2 regions of the Streptomyces sp. NBC_00569 genome follow, and region 2 is predicted to be linked to the other one. Evidence: riboswitches for the same ligand, from Rfam matches in the RefSeq annotation. Region 2 holds a riboswitch; the other holds the start of a gene.
What was found. A riboswitch is a leader RNA that binds a small molecule or an ion and turns the genes downstream of it on or off. The one in region 2 is predicted to bind cyclic di-AMP.
Positions count from the first base shown of each region.

Region 1: it holds a riboswitch for cyclic di-AMP, as region 2 does, so the genes downstream of both, OHO83_RS14480 (M23 family metallopeptidase) here and OHO83_RS26630 (transglycosylase family protein) in region 2, are expected to answer to the same signal.

Region 1 covers NZ_CP107783.1:3,220,143-3,225,957, reverse strand. The annotation lists gene OHO83_RS14485 (M16 family metallopeptidase) at 1-1,038, shown strand, start outside; cyclic di-AMP (ydaO/yuaA leader) riboswitch at 1,235-1,390, shown strand; gene OHO83_RS14480 (M23 family metallopeptidase) at 1,404-2,192, shown strand; gene OHO83_RS14475 (GntR family transcriptional regulator) at 2,459-3,145, shown strand; gene OHO83_RS14470 (HPr family phosphocarrier protein) at 3,361-3,642, opposite strand; gene OHO83_RS14465 (bifunctional acetate--CoA ligase family protein/GNAT family N-acetyltransferase) at 3,820-5,815, shown strand, end outside.
Region 2 covers NZ_CP107783.1:5,902,487-5,908,301, reverse strand. The annotation lists gene OHO83_RS26650 (Ppx/GppA phosphatase family protein) at 1-898, opposite strand, end outside; gene OHO83_RS26645 (DUF501 domain-containing protein) at 895-1,425, opposite strand; gene OHO83_RS26640 (FtsB family cell division protein) at 1,516-2,004, opposite strand; gene eno (phosphopyruvate hydratase) at 2,108-3,394, opposite strand; gene OHO83_RS26630 (transglycosylase family protein) at 3,713-4,393, opposite strand; cyclic di-AMP (ydaO/yuaA leader) riboswitch at 4,398-4,568, opposite strand; gene OHO83_RS26625 (transglycosylase family protein) at 4,738-5,658, opposite strand.

The DNA.
Region 1 (5,815 bases), 2.7 Mb from region 2:
TCCCGTCTGCCGAAGGCGCTCGGCCTGCTCGCCGACGCCCTCAGGGCACCCGCGTTCGCGGACAGCGAGATCGAACGTCTCGTGCGCAACCGGCTCGACGAGATCCCGCACGAGACGGCCAACCCCGGCCGCCGCGCCGCCAAGGAGCTCTCGAAGCAGCTCTTCCCGGCCACCGCGCGCATGTCCCGCCCGCGCCAGGGCTCCGAAGAGACCGTCGCGGCCATCGACGCGGCGGCCGTACGTGCCTTCTACGACCGGCACGTGCGTCCCGCCACGGCCACCGCGGTCGTCGTGGGCGACCTCGCGGGCGTCGACCTCGACGTCCTGCTCGCGGACTCGCTGGGCGCCTGGACGGGGAACACGGCCGAGCCGCGCCCCGTACCGCCGGTGACGGCCGACGACACCGGCCGGGTCGTCATCGTCGACCGGCCGGGCGCGGTGCAGACGCAGCTCCTGATCGGCCGCGTCGGCGCGGACAGGCACGACCGGGTGTGGCCGGCCCAGGTGCTCGGCACGTACTGCCTGGGCGGCACCCTCACCTCCCGCCTGGACCGTGTCCTGCGCGAGGAGAAGGGATACACCTACGGCGTGCGGGCGTTCGGCCAGGTGCTGCGCTCGGCGCCGGACGGGACGGGCGCAGCGATGCTCGCCATCAGCGGCTCCGTGGACACGCCGAACACGGGTCCGGCGCTCGACGACCTCTGGAAGGTGCTGCGCACGCTCGCCGCCGAGGGTCTCACCGACGCCGAACGGGACGTGGCCGTACAGAACTTGGTCGGAGTCGCCCCGCTCAAGTTCGAGACCGCCGCGGCGGTCGCGGGGACGCTCGCCGATCAGGTCGAGCAGCACCTGCCGGACGACTTCCAGGCGGAGCTGTACCGGCGGCTCGCCGCGACGGGCACCGTGGAGGCCACCGCGGCCGTCGTGAGCGCCTTCCCGATGGACCGTCTGGTGACGGTGCTCGTCGGTGACGCAGCCCAGATCGAGGAGCCCGTCAGGGCGCTCGGCATCGGAGAGGTGACCGTCGTCACGGGCTGACCGTGACCGGTGTGCAACGAGGGGCCCCGGTGGGCGAGATGACCACCGGGGCCCCTGTATGTCCGAATTGAACCAGTGGTTGCCTGTCTGCCCTGTGGCATGCGCTACAAAAGCCCGGTTCCGTTTGTTGATTGAAAGATGCCCCGCTTAGCGTCGGTCCGGCTGTCCGCCAGATGTACGCCGCGCCCGCGGCACCGGACGGTCATCGCCGAGTCCCCCAAGGCGCGAGCCGGGGGAGCCGGGGACCCACCGTCCCTGGGGTGAATCGGACGCCCTTCCCTGAAGGGGGTCCGTAGGAGACCTTCCTGCTCCGAACCCGTCAGCTAACCCGGTAGGCGAGAAGGAAGGAAAGGATCAGCCACTCCATGGCGTTCACCCGTGCCACCGGGAAGCACCGTCGCCCGAGCCGTCTCACGCGCACCACCGCGCAGGTCGCCGGCGTCGCCGCGCTCACCACGACCGGTGTCATCGGAGGCCTCGCCGCCCCCGCCCTCGCCGCTGACGACGCGTCTCTCGAGCAGACCGGCCTGACCAAGGCCATCTCCATCGGCGACTCCCTCGCGGAGCAGATCGACGCGCAGGCCGCCGCCCAGCAGCATGCCGCCGACGTGGCCGCCGCGAAGGAGAAGGCCGAGGCCGCCGCCAAGAAGAAGGCCGAGGAGGACCGGCGCAAGGCCGCCGCCAAGGCCAAGGCCGAGCGCGAGGCCAAGGAGCGCGCAGCCCGTGCGGCCGAGCGCAAGCGCCTGAACGCCTTCGTCATGCCCGTCACCGGCTCGTACGTGTCGACCGCGTACAAGGCCAGCAGCGGCCTGTGGTCCTCCGGCAGCCACACCGGCATCGACTTCCACGCCGCCAGCGGCACTTCGGTCCACGCCGTGGGCGCGGGCACCGTCGTGGAGGCGGGCTGGGGCGGCGCCTACGGCAACAACATCGTCATCAAGATGAACGACGGCACGTACACGCAGTACGGCCACCTGTCGTCCATCGGCGTCTCCGTCGGCCAGACGGTCATCCCGGGGCAGCAGATAGGCCTCTCCGGGGCGACCGGCAACGTCACCGGCCCGCACCTCCACTTCGAGGCGCGCACGAGCCCCGAGTACGGCTCGGACATCGACCCCGTCGCGTACCTGCGCCTGCACGGCATCAACGTCTGACCTTCGCCGCGCAGTCGCGACGACGTCACCGAAAGCCCCGGCTCACCGAGCCGGGGCTTTCGGCGTCACCGGCCACGCTCGTCACCGACGCGGCTCGTTCGCCCCCGGCTGCGCTGTCCAAAAAATATCCATGGATTACGGCCTGCCATCGGAAATTCGCGCCCGCTGGAATAGAGTCGCCGGGCAGGCGCGCTGAACGGATTTCAATCGCGCTGTACGAGCGACTGTCAACCGCGTTTCGCGGGGATTAAGGCGGAGGTCGGTTCATGCGCATTCCGGCGCACTCGGTATGCACGGCGATCCGCGACGACATCGTCTCCGGTGTCCACGAGCGCGGCGGCAGACTCACCGAGGAGGTGCTCGCCCGCCGCTACGGAGTCTCCCGCGTCCCCGTGCGCGAAGCGCTGCGCACTCTGGAGGCCGAGGGCTTCGTCGTCACCCGCAGGCACGCGGGCGCGTGCGTCGCCGAACCCACCACGCAGGAGGCGGCGGACCAGCTGGAGATCCGGATGCTCCTCGAACCGCTCGCCGCGGCCCGCGCCGCGCAGCGCCGCACCGAGGCGCACCTGAAGGTGCTGCGAGGCCTGGTCAGGCTGGGCCAGGAGCGCTCCCGGCGAGGTCAGAGCGAGGATCTGCGCTCGCTGGGCGGATGGTTCCACGAGACGCTGGCGCAGGCGTCCGGCAGCAGGGGGCTGATCACGATGCTCACGCAGCTCCGCCACAAGATCGCGTGGATGTACACCGTCGAGCACCCCGCGCAGCCCGCCGACTCCTGGGCCGAGCACGGGGCGATCGTGGACGCCGTGGCGCGCGGTGACGTGGAGCGCGCGCGGGCGCTCACGGCGCAGCACACGGAGCGCGCGATGGCCGCTCACCATCTGCGCGCCCCTCGTAAGAGTGGTCATGTGAGGACTTCGCAACATCCCGTCAACACGGCGGGGCTTCAGCATTAACAGAGGCGCCGTATACAAAGAGGGCGGCCCATTTTAAGGGCCCTGTTTCTGCTGTCCCGAAATTATGAGAACAGGGTCGCAGAAAGATAAAGGGTCTGCTCGGAAAATCCGAACAGACCCTTTATGTGGCGCGATCTTCTGCGAGCAGCAAACGGCGCCCAAGAATCCAGGAACCCGGTAGGGGGCAACACTGAGCGACCCCGCACCGGCCCGTACTAGACGGTCTCGGGAAGCTCCTCGAGCCCCTCGGAGACCAGCTTGGCCAGGCGGTCGAGCGCGATGTCCGCACCCTCGACGTCGGAGGCCAGGACGATCTCCTCGCCGCCGCCGGCGCCCAGGCCGAGCACCGCGAGCATGGAGGCGGCGTTGACGGGGGTGCCGTCGAGCTTGGAGATCGTCACGGGGACGCCGGCCGCCGTGGCCGCGCGGACGAAGATGGAGGCGGGGCGGGCGTGGAGGCCCTCGGCCCAGCCGACGTTGACGCGGCGCTCAGCCATGTGATGCTGCCCTTCAGGATTCTCACGGTTGTCTAGACCAGTCTCCCACATCGGTGGACGTGCCCGATGTGGGTCCTACGTACCGTCCGCACACGCCCGTCGGCCCTCATAGCGTGCCTTCGGCCCGGTCGCGCCGCGACCCGTACGACTGTCACCGCCGCGCCGTACGCTGGGCCCATGCAGACCCCGTCGGACCGGCACGCATACCCCGCCCACTGGGAAGCAGACGTGGTGCTGCGCGACGGCGGCACCGCGCGCATCAGGCCCATCACCATCGACGACGCCGAGCGGCTCACGAGCTTCTACGAGCAGGTCTCCGACGAGTCGAAGTACTACCGCTTCTTCGCGCCGTACCCGCGCCTGTCCGCCAAGGACGTGCACCGCTTCACCCATCACGACTACGTGGACCGGGTGGGCCTCGCGGCCACCGTGGGCGGCGAGTTCATCGCGACCGTACGCTACGACCGCATCAACGCCCAGGGAATGCCCGCCTCCGCCCCCGCCGACGAGGCCGAGGTCGCCTTCCTCGTGCAGGACGCCCATCAGGGCCGGGGCGTCGCGTCCGCGCTCCTGGAGCACATCGCCGCCGTCGCCCGCGAGCGCGGGATCCGCCGCTTCGCCGCCGAGGTGCTGCCCGCCAACACCAAGATGATCAAGGTGTTCACGGACGCCGGATACACCCAGAAGCGCCACTTCGAGGACGGCGTCGTCCGCCTGGAGTTCGACCTCGAACCCACCGAGGCCTCGCTCGCCGTGCAGCGCGCCCGCGAGCAGCGCGCCGAGGCCCGCTCGGTGCACCGGCTCCTCGCCCCCGGTTCCGTCGCCGTCATCGGCGTGGGCCGCACGCCCGGCGGAGTCGGCCGCAGCGTCCTCGACAATCTCCGCGACGCCGGCTTCACCGGCCGCCTCCACGCAGTGAACAGGGCGTTCCCCGAGGATCTGCACGACCTGGACGGCGTCCCCGCGCACCGCTCCGTGCACGACATCGACGCCGCAGAGCCCGTCGACCTCGCCGTCGTCGCCGTCCCCGCGCGGTACGTCCCCGACGTCGTCGCCGAGTGCGGAGAGCGCGGCGTGCAGGGGATCGTCGTGGTCTCCGCCGGATACGCCGAGTCCGGCAGCGAGGGCCGCGCCCGCCAGCGCGAACTGGTGCACCAGGCCCGCTCGTACGGCATGCGCCTCATCGGGCCGAACGCCTTCGGCGTCATCAACACCTCGCCCGAGGTGCGGCTCAACGCGTCGCTCGCGCCCGAGATGCCGCGCGCCGGCCGCATGGGCCTGTTCGCCCAGTCCGGGGCCATCGGCATCGCGCTGCTCGCCCGCCTCCAGCGGCGCGGTGGCGGCGTCACCGGAGTGACAGGAGTGTCGACGTTCGTCTCCGCCGGCAACCGCGCGGACGTGTCCGGGAACGACGTACTCCAGTACTGGTACGACGACCCGGACACGGACGTCGCCCTGATGTACCTCGAAACCATCGGCAACCCGCGCAAGTTCACCCGCCTCGCCCGCCGCACGGCGGCAGCGAAGCCCCTCGTCGTGGTGCAGGGCGCCCGGCACAGCGGCATCGCGCCCCTCGGCCACGCGGTCCGCGCCACGCGCCTGCCGTACGCCACCGTCTCCGCCCTGCTGCGCCAGGCGGGTGTCATCCGCGTGGACACCATCACCGAACTCGTCGACACCGGCCTGCTGCTGGCCCGCCAGCCCCTCCCGCCGGGCCCCCGCGTGGCGATCCTCGGGAACTCGGAGTCGCTGGGCCTCCTCACGTACGACGTCTGCCTCGCCGAGGGCCTGCGGCCGAAGCCGCCGAAGGACCTGACGACCGCGGCGTCCGCCGAGGACTTCCACGCGGCGCTCACCGAGGCGCTCGCGGACGACAAGTGCGATGCGGTCGTCGTCACGGCGATGCCCGCGGTGGGGGAGTCGACCGCCGAGGACGCGGTGCTCGCCGAGGCCCTCAGTTCGGCCGCGGCCGGCACCACCACCAAGCCCGTCCTGGTCGTGCACGTGGAGCTCGGCGGCCTCGCCGAAGCGCTCTCCGCGGCCACCAGCACCGGCCCCAAGGCGCTCGCCAGGACCTCCGACGCGCCCCCGGCCGGACGCCCGCCCGTGGACGAGCCCGCCCCGACGCCCGCGCTCATCCCCGCCTACCCCGCCGCCGAGCGCGCCGTCCGCG
Region 2 (5,815 bases):
CCACGACCTCCTTGGCGCCGATCCACTCCATGATCAGGCGCAGCACCAGCGCCCCGGAGGCGATGACGTCGACGCGGCCCGGGTGGATGACCGGGTTCAGGGAGCGCTGGTCGTGGGTGGACGTCACCAGCCAGTCCGTGAGCTCGGCGACACGCTCGTAGGAGATGCGGGAGTGGTGGATGGCCACCGAGTCGTACTCGGTCAGGCCGAGCGCGAGCGCGGCGACCGTCGTCACGGAACCGGCGAGACCCACGAGCGTGCGGGCCGCGGTCAGCGGGACGGTCTGCGTCACCAGGTCGAGGGCCTCGACGATGTCCTCGCGGATCGCCTCGATCTGCGCGGGCGACGGCGGGTCGGTGACCTGGCCGTCCTCCCCCATGAGGTGGCGCTCCGTCATACGGACGCAGCCGATGTCGACGGAGCGCGCGGCCAGGACCGTGTCCTCGCCGACGACGAACTCCGTCGAGCCGCCGCCGATGTCCACGACCAGGTAGGGCTTGTCGAGGTCGGCCCGGCCCGTCAGCTCCTTCGTCGCGCCGGTGAAGGAGAACTCGGCCTCCTGGTCACCGGTGATGACCTCGGGCTCGACGCCCAGGATGTCCATGACCCCGCGCACGAAGTCGTCCCGGTTCTCGGCGTCACGGGACGCGGACGTGGCCACGAACCGGATCTTCTCGGCGCCGTGCGCCTCGATGACCTCGGCGTACTCGCGGCAGGCCGCGAAGGTGCGCTCCAGCGCCTCGGGCGCGAGGCGTCCCGTGCGGTCCACGCCCTGCCCGAGCCGCACGATCGTCATGCGGCGGTCCAGTTCGACGAGTTCACCCGTGGCGGGGTCGGCGTCGGCGACGAGCAGCCGGATCGAGTTCGTGCCGCAGTCGACGGCGGCGACCCTGGTCACTCGCCCTCCTCGGGCGCGGCCGACACGCAGGGGCCCTTCGCCCACCACTCGGGCAGCATCGCGATGGCCTCGTCGCCGAGCGGGTTCACGCCCGGGCCCGCGGCCAGGGAGTGGCCGACCAGGACGTGCAGGCACTTCACCCGGTCCGGCATGCCGCCCGCGCTCGGGAAGCCCTCGAGAACCTCGATGGCGTCGCGGCGCGCGATGTAGTCCTCGTGCGCCTTGCGGTACGCGTCCGCGAGTTCGGGATCCGTCTGAAGGCGCTCCGTCATCTCCTTCATGACGCCGTTCGCCTCCAGCGTGCCGATGGCGGACGCGGCGCGCGGGCACGTGAGGTAGTACGTCGTCGGGAAGGGCGTGCCGTCCTCGAGGCGCGGGGCCGTCTCGACCACGTCCGGGTTGCCGCACGGGCAGCGGTGCGCGATGGCCCGCAGGCCGCGCGGCGGGCGGCCGAGCTGCTCCTTGAACGCCTGGATGTCGGCGTCCGTGGGCGTGGTCGGCTCGGTCTGGGGCGGGGGCGTGTCCATGCCTGGGGGCTTTCCTTCAGTGAACTTCGGTGGGGGTACTGCGGATTCGGGGTTCGGGACTTCGGGGCTTCGGGCTTCGGTGAGGGCGGGTCAGCCGGCGGGGCGGTCGGCCTTGTCGACGCCGTCCCAGACGTTCGAGTACCAGGGCCGGCCCTCCGCGCCGCCTTCGGAGCGGGTGCGCTTCGCCGCGTCGGGGTCGCGCGCGATGTAGCCGGTCTCGCCCGGCATCACGAGGTGGAGCCGGTCGCGGATCCGCTGCTCGGCGTACGAGTCGTCCTGCCAGCGTGCCTTCTCGTCGCGCAACCTGTCGACCCTGCTCTGGGCCTCCTGCTGCCGGCGCTGGAGGTCGGCGATCTCCCCGCGCTGGGAGACGTACTGCCTTATGGGGTAGGCGAGTGCGACGACCAGGGTGCACAGGACGAGAGCCAGGAGTGCCGCGCGGCCGGTGAGGCGGGAGCGGCGGGCCTGGCGTCTGGTCTGGGAGCGGTAGACGCGCTCGGCGGTCTGCTCGCCGAGCAGACGCAGCCGGGTCGCGGTGGAGAACCGGTCACGGTCCCTGTCCCGGACTCTCCCGGCCATGTTCGCGCCTCCCCTTTACGTGCGTACGTCCCCGCACACGGTACGGGACCGGGTGCGGGGACGTACGTACGACGCTTCCTAAGGCAGTGCCTTAAGGGTGTGCTCAGCCCTTGAAGCGGGGGAACGCGCTACGGCCGGCGTAGACCGCGGCGTCGTCGAGGATCTCCTCGATGCGCAGGAGCTGGTTGTACTTGGCGACGCGGTCCGAGCGGGCCGGGGCACCGGTCTTGATCTGGCCGCAGTTCACCGCGACGGCGAGGTCGGCGATGGTGACGTCCTCGGTCTCGCCGGAGCGGTGGGACATCATGCACTTGAAGCCGTTGCGCTGGGCCATCTCGACGGCGTCCAGGGTCTCGGTCAGCGAACCGATCTGGTTGACCTTGACGAGCAGGGCGTTGGCGGAGCCCTCCTCGATGCCGCGGGCGAGGCGCTCGGGGTTGGTGACGAAGAGGTCGTCGCCGACGATCTGGACCTTGTCGCCCAGCTTCTCGGTGATGACGTTCCAGCCGGCCCAGTCGTCCTCGTACAGCGGGTCCTCGATGGAGACCAGCGGGTACGCGGAGACGAGCTCCTCGTAGTACTCGGTCATCTCGGCGGCCGAGCGGGACTTGCCCTCGAACTCGTACTTGCCGTCCTTGTAGAACTCGGACGCGGCGACGTCGAGCGCGAGCGCGATCTGCTCGCCGGGGACGTAACCGGCCTGCTTGATGGCCTCGACGATGAGGTCGAGGGCCTCGCGGTTCGAGCCGAGGTTCGGGGCGAAGCCGCCCTCGTCGCCCAGGCCGGTGGACAGACCCTTGGTCTTCAGCACCTTCTTGAGGGTGTGGTAGACCTCGGCGCCCCAGCGAAGGGCCTCGGAGAAGGACTCCGCGCCGATCGGCGCGATCATGAACTCCTGGATGTCGACGTTGGAGTCGGCGTGCGACCCACCGTTGAGGATGTTCATCATCGGGACGGGCAGCAGGTGCGCGTTCGGACCGCCGAGGTAGCGGAACAGCGGCAGGTCGCTGGCCTCGGAGGCGGCGTGCGCGACGGCGAGAGAGACGCCGAGGATGGCGTTGGCGCCGAGCGAGCCCTTGTTGTCGGTGGCGTCCAGGTCGAACATCGCCTGGTCGATCAGGCGCTGCTCGGTGGCGTCGTAGCCGACGAGCTCCGGGCCGATCTGCTCGATGACGGCGAGGACGGCCTTCTCTACACCCTTGCCCTGGTAGCGGTTCGGGTCACCGTCGCGGAGTTCGATGGCCTCGAACGCGCCGGTGGACGCACCGGACGGGACAGCGGCACGACCGGTGCTGCCGTCGTCGAGGCCGACCTCGACCTCGACCGTGGGGTTGCCTCGGGAGTCCAGGATTTCCCGGGCTACGACGACGTCGATGGACGGCACGAGCATCTCCTTCTGGGATGTGACGCAACTACGCCGGGCCGCATGGTCCGGCAACTGCTGAGCCTAACCGGCTCCGGGGCTCAAACCGGCCGACCGACCGGCCCGTGGACAAACCGAGAGCTAATTGTTTCCGAACGGAACAAAAAGCTCCGGCCGCCGACGGACGAAAGCCCAGGACCCCGCACACACCAAAACCCCGCCCCGGGTGCGACGGGGGAATGCGCACCCGGGGCGGGGAGTCCATGGGGGGACCTGGCGTGGTACCGGCCGTCCGCCGAGAGCCGGTACCCGAGCGGCCTGGAGGCTGCCGCTCTCCTCTAATACTTACTTGAGGTGGAGCTGCTGGCCCGGGTAGATCAGGTCGGCGTCCTCGACGATGTCCTTGTTCAGCTTGAAGAGCTTCGCCCAGCCGCCCTTGGTGCCGTGCTCCTCGGCGATGGTGCTGAGGGTGTCGCCGGCCTTCACCTTGTACTCGCCGTCACCCTTCTTGACCTTCTTGCCGGCCGGGGTCTCGACGGTCTTCTTCGCCTGCTGCTTCGGGGCGGCAGGCGCCGTGCGCTGCTGGCTGCGGGTGGTCGGCTGCTCGGTGCGCTCCTGCTTCTGCGGGGCGGCGGCCGGGGCGGAGCCGGTGGAGGCGGCGGACAGGCCCACGCCGCAGCTCGGCCAGGCACCCTTGCCCTGGCTGGCCAGGACCTTCTCGGCGACGGCTATCTGCTGCGCCTTGGAGGCCTTGTCGGCGCTGGAGGCGTAGGCGGTGCCGCCGTACGCGGCCCAGGTGGACGAGGAGAACTGGAGGCCGCCGAAGTAGCCGTTGCCCGTGTTGATCGACCAGTTGCCGCCGGACTCGCACTGCGCGACCGCGTCCCACTCAGAGGTGGTGGCGGCGGAGGCGCCGGTGGCACCCATCAGCGGCACGGCGACAGCGGCACCGGCGACGCCGGCGAGCGTGGCGACACGGACGGCCTTGGACGGGCGGCGGTGCTTGCCCTTGCTGGAAAACAGCATCGAGAGATCCCCTCACCGACGCCTACGAGGTGAGCTGTCGGGTTCGGGCCGGATGAGTGCCCGGTCGCACGTCCTGCGTGCGACTTCACCCCAAGCCGGTCGGTCGGCCGTCTCTCGACGGCCGGGGCCGGCACTTACCTGGGTCCCCCGCTCCTGCCTACGGCGCTTACGCGACGACTGTTCCCGTACGGACGTTGGCAGGATTCGGCGTGACATCCGACGGGGCCCGCTGTGGCGAGCGGTGATGACCGTAAGCAGTGGATCGCCCGAATTTCAAAGACGATCAGGGCCTTTGAGACCCATCTCTCACTCTCGCCAAAGCGGACAATAAGCCCGAACTGCCGCTACTTTTCGCCCGATTCGAGCCCAAGATCCAGACTCTGACCAGGAAGGATGAGGTCGGGATCGGCGCCGACCGTCTTCTTGTTCTCGGCGTACAGAGCGGCCCATCCGCCATCCACGTCATGGGTGTCGGCGATGTCCCAGAGGTTGTCGCCGGCGCGCACGGTATAGGCGCCTTCATCGGCATTCGCGCCCTTGCGCCCGTTTTCACTACCGCGCGAGGCATGGCGACCCGAACTGTCGTCAGCACGCGAGGCGCCCGCGGTATCGTCCTCGGCCGCTTCGCCGCGGTGGCGGCCGGAGGCGGGCGCGGCAGCGGAGTCCGAGCCGTCGGAGGCCTCCGACGAGGGCGCGCCGGAGGTCGAAGTCGCGTCTTCCTGACCGGACTTGTCACTCTTGGAGTCGTTCGCGGTGTTACCTGCGGTATCACCCGAGTCGTCGTGATTCTTCTCTCGGGAGTCGCCCTTCGCGCCCGAGGCCGCGGAGTCCCCCTGTCCGTCGCTCGCGTCGTCCTTCCTGGTGTCGCCGCTCGACGCGTCGCCACTGCCGGAGTCGTCGGCGGACGCGGACGGGGTCGGCAGGGCCGCCCCCGGATCGACCTTGGCCGCGGCGTCGTCCACCGTGAGGCCCGAGGTGACCGAGCAGACCGGCCACGCCCGCGGACCCTGGTCGGCGAGGACCTTCTCGGCGACGGCTATCTGCTGCGAGCGGCTGGCCTGGTCGGCGCGCGGCGCGAAGTCGAGGCCGCCGTAGTTCTCCCAGGTCTCCTGCGAGAACTGGAGCCCGCCGTAATAGCCGTTGCCCGGATCGGCGCTCCAGGAGCCGCCGCTCTCGCACTCGGCGAGCTTGTCCCACGTCGCCGTCGAGGCGGCGCTCGCGCTGGTCGCGCCGAGCAGGGGGATCGCGATGGCGGAGCCGGCCACTCCCGCGGCGACGATGAGCGCGGGAGCCTGGCGGGGGCGACGGTGACGACCGTTCCCGGTGAGCATGGAGGCGCCTTTCGGGGGCTCGGGGAATGCTGCGGCGGGTGGTGCCGCGATGACTGGTGAACGTAGCGGGAGTCGAACGCTTGTCACAAGT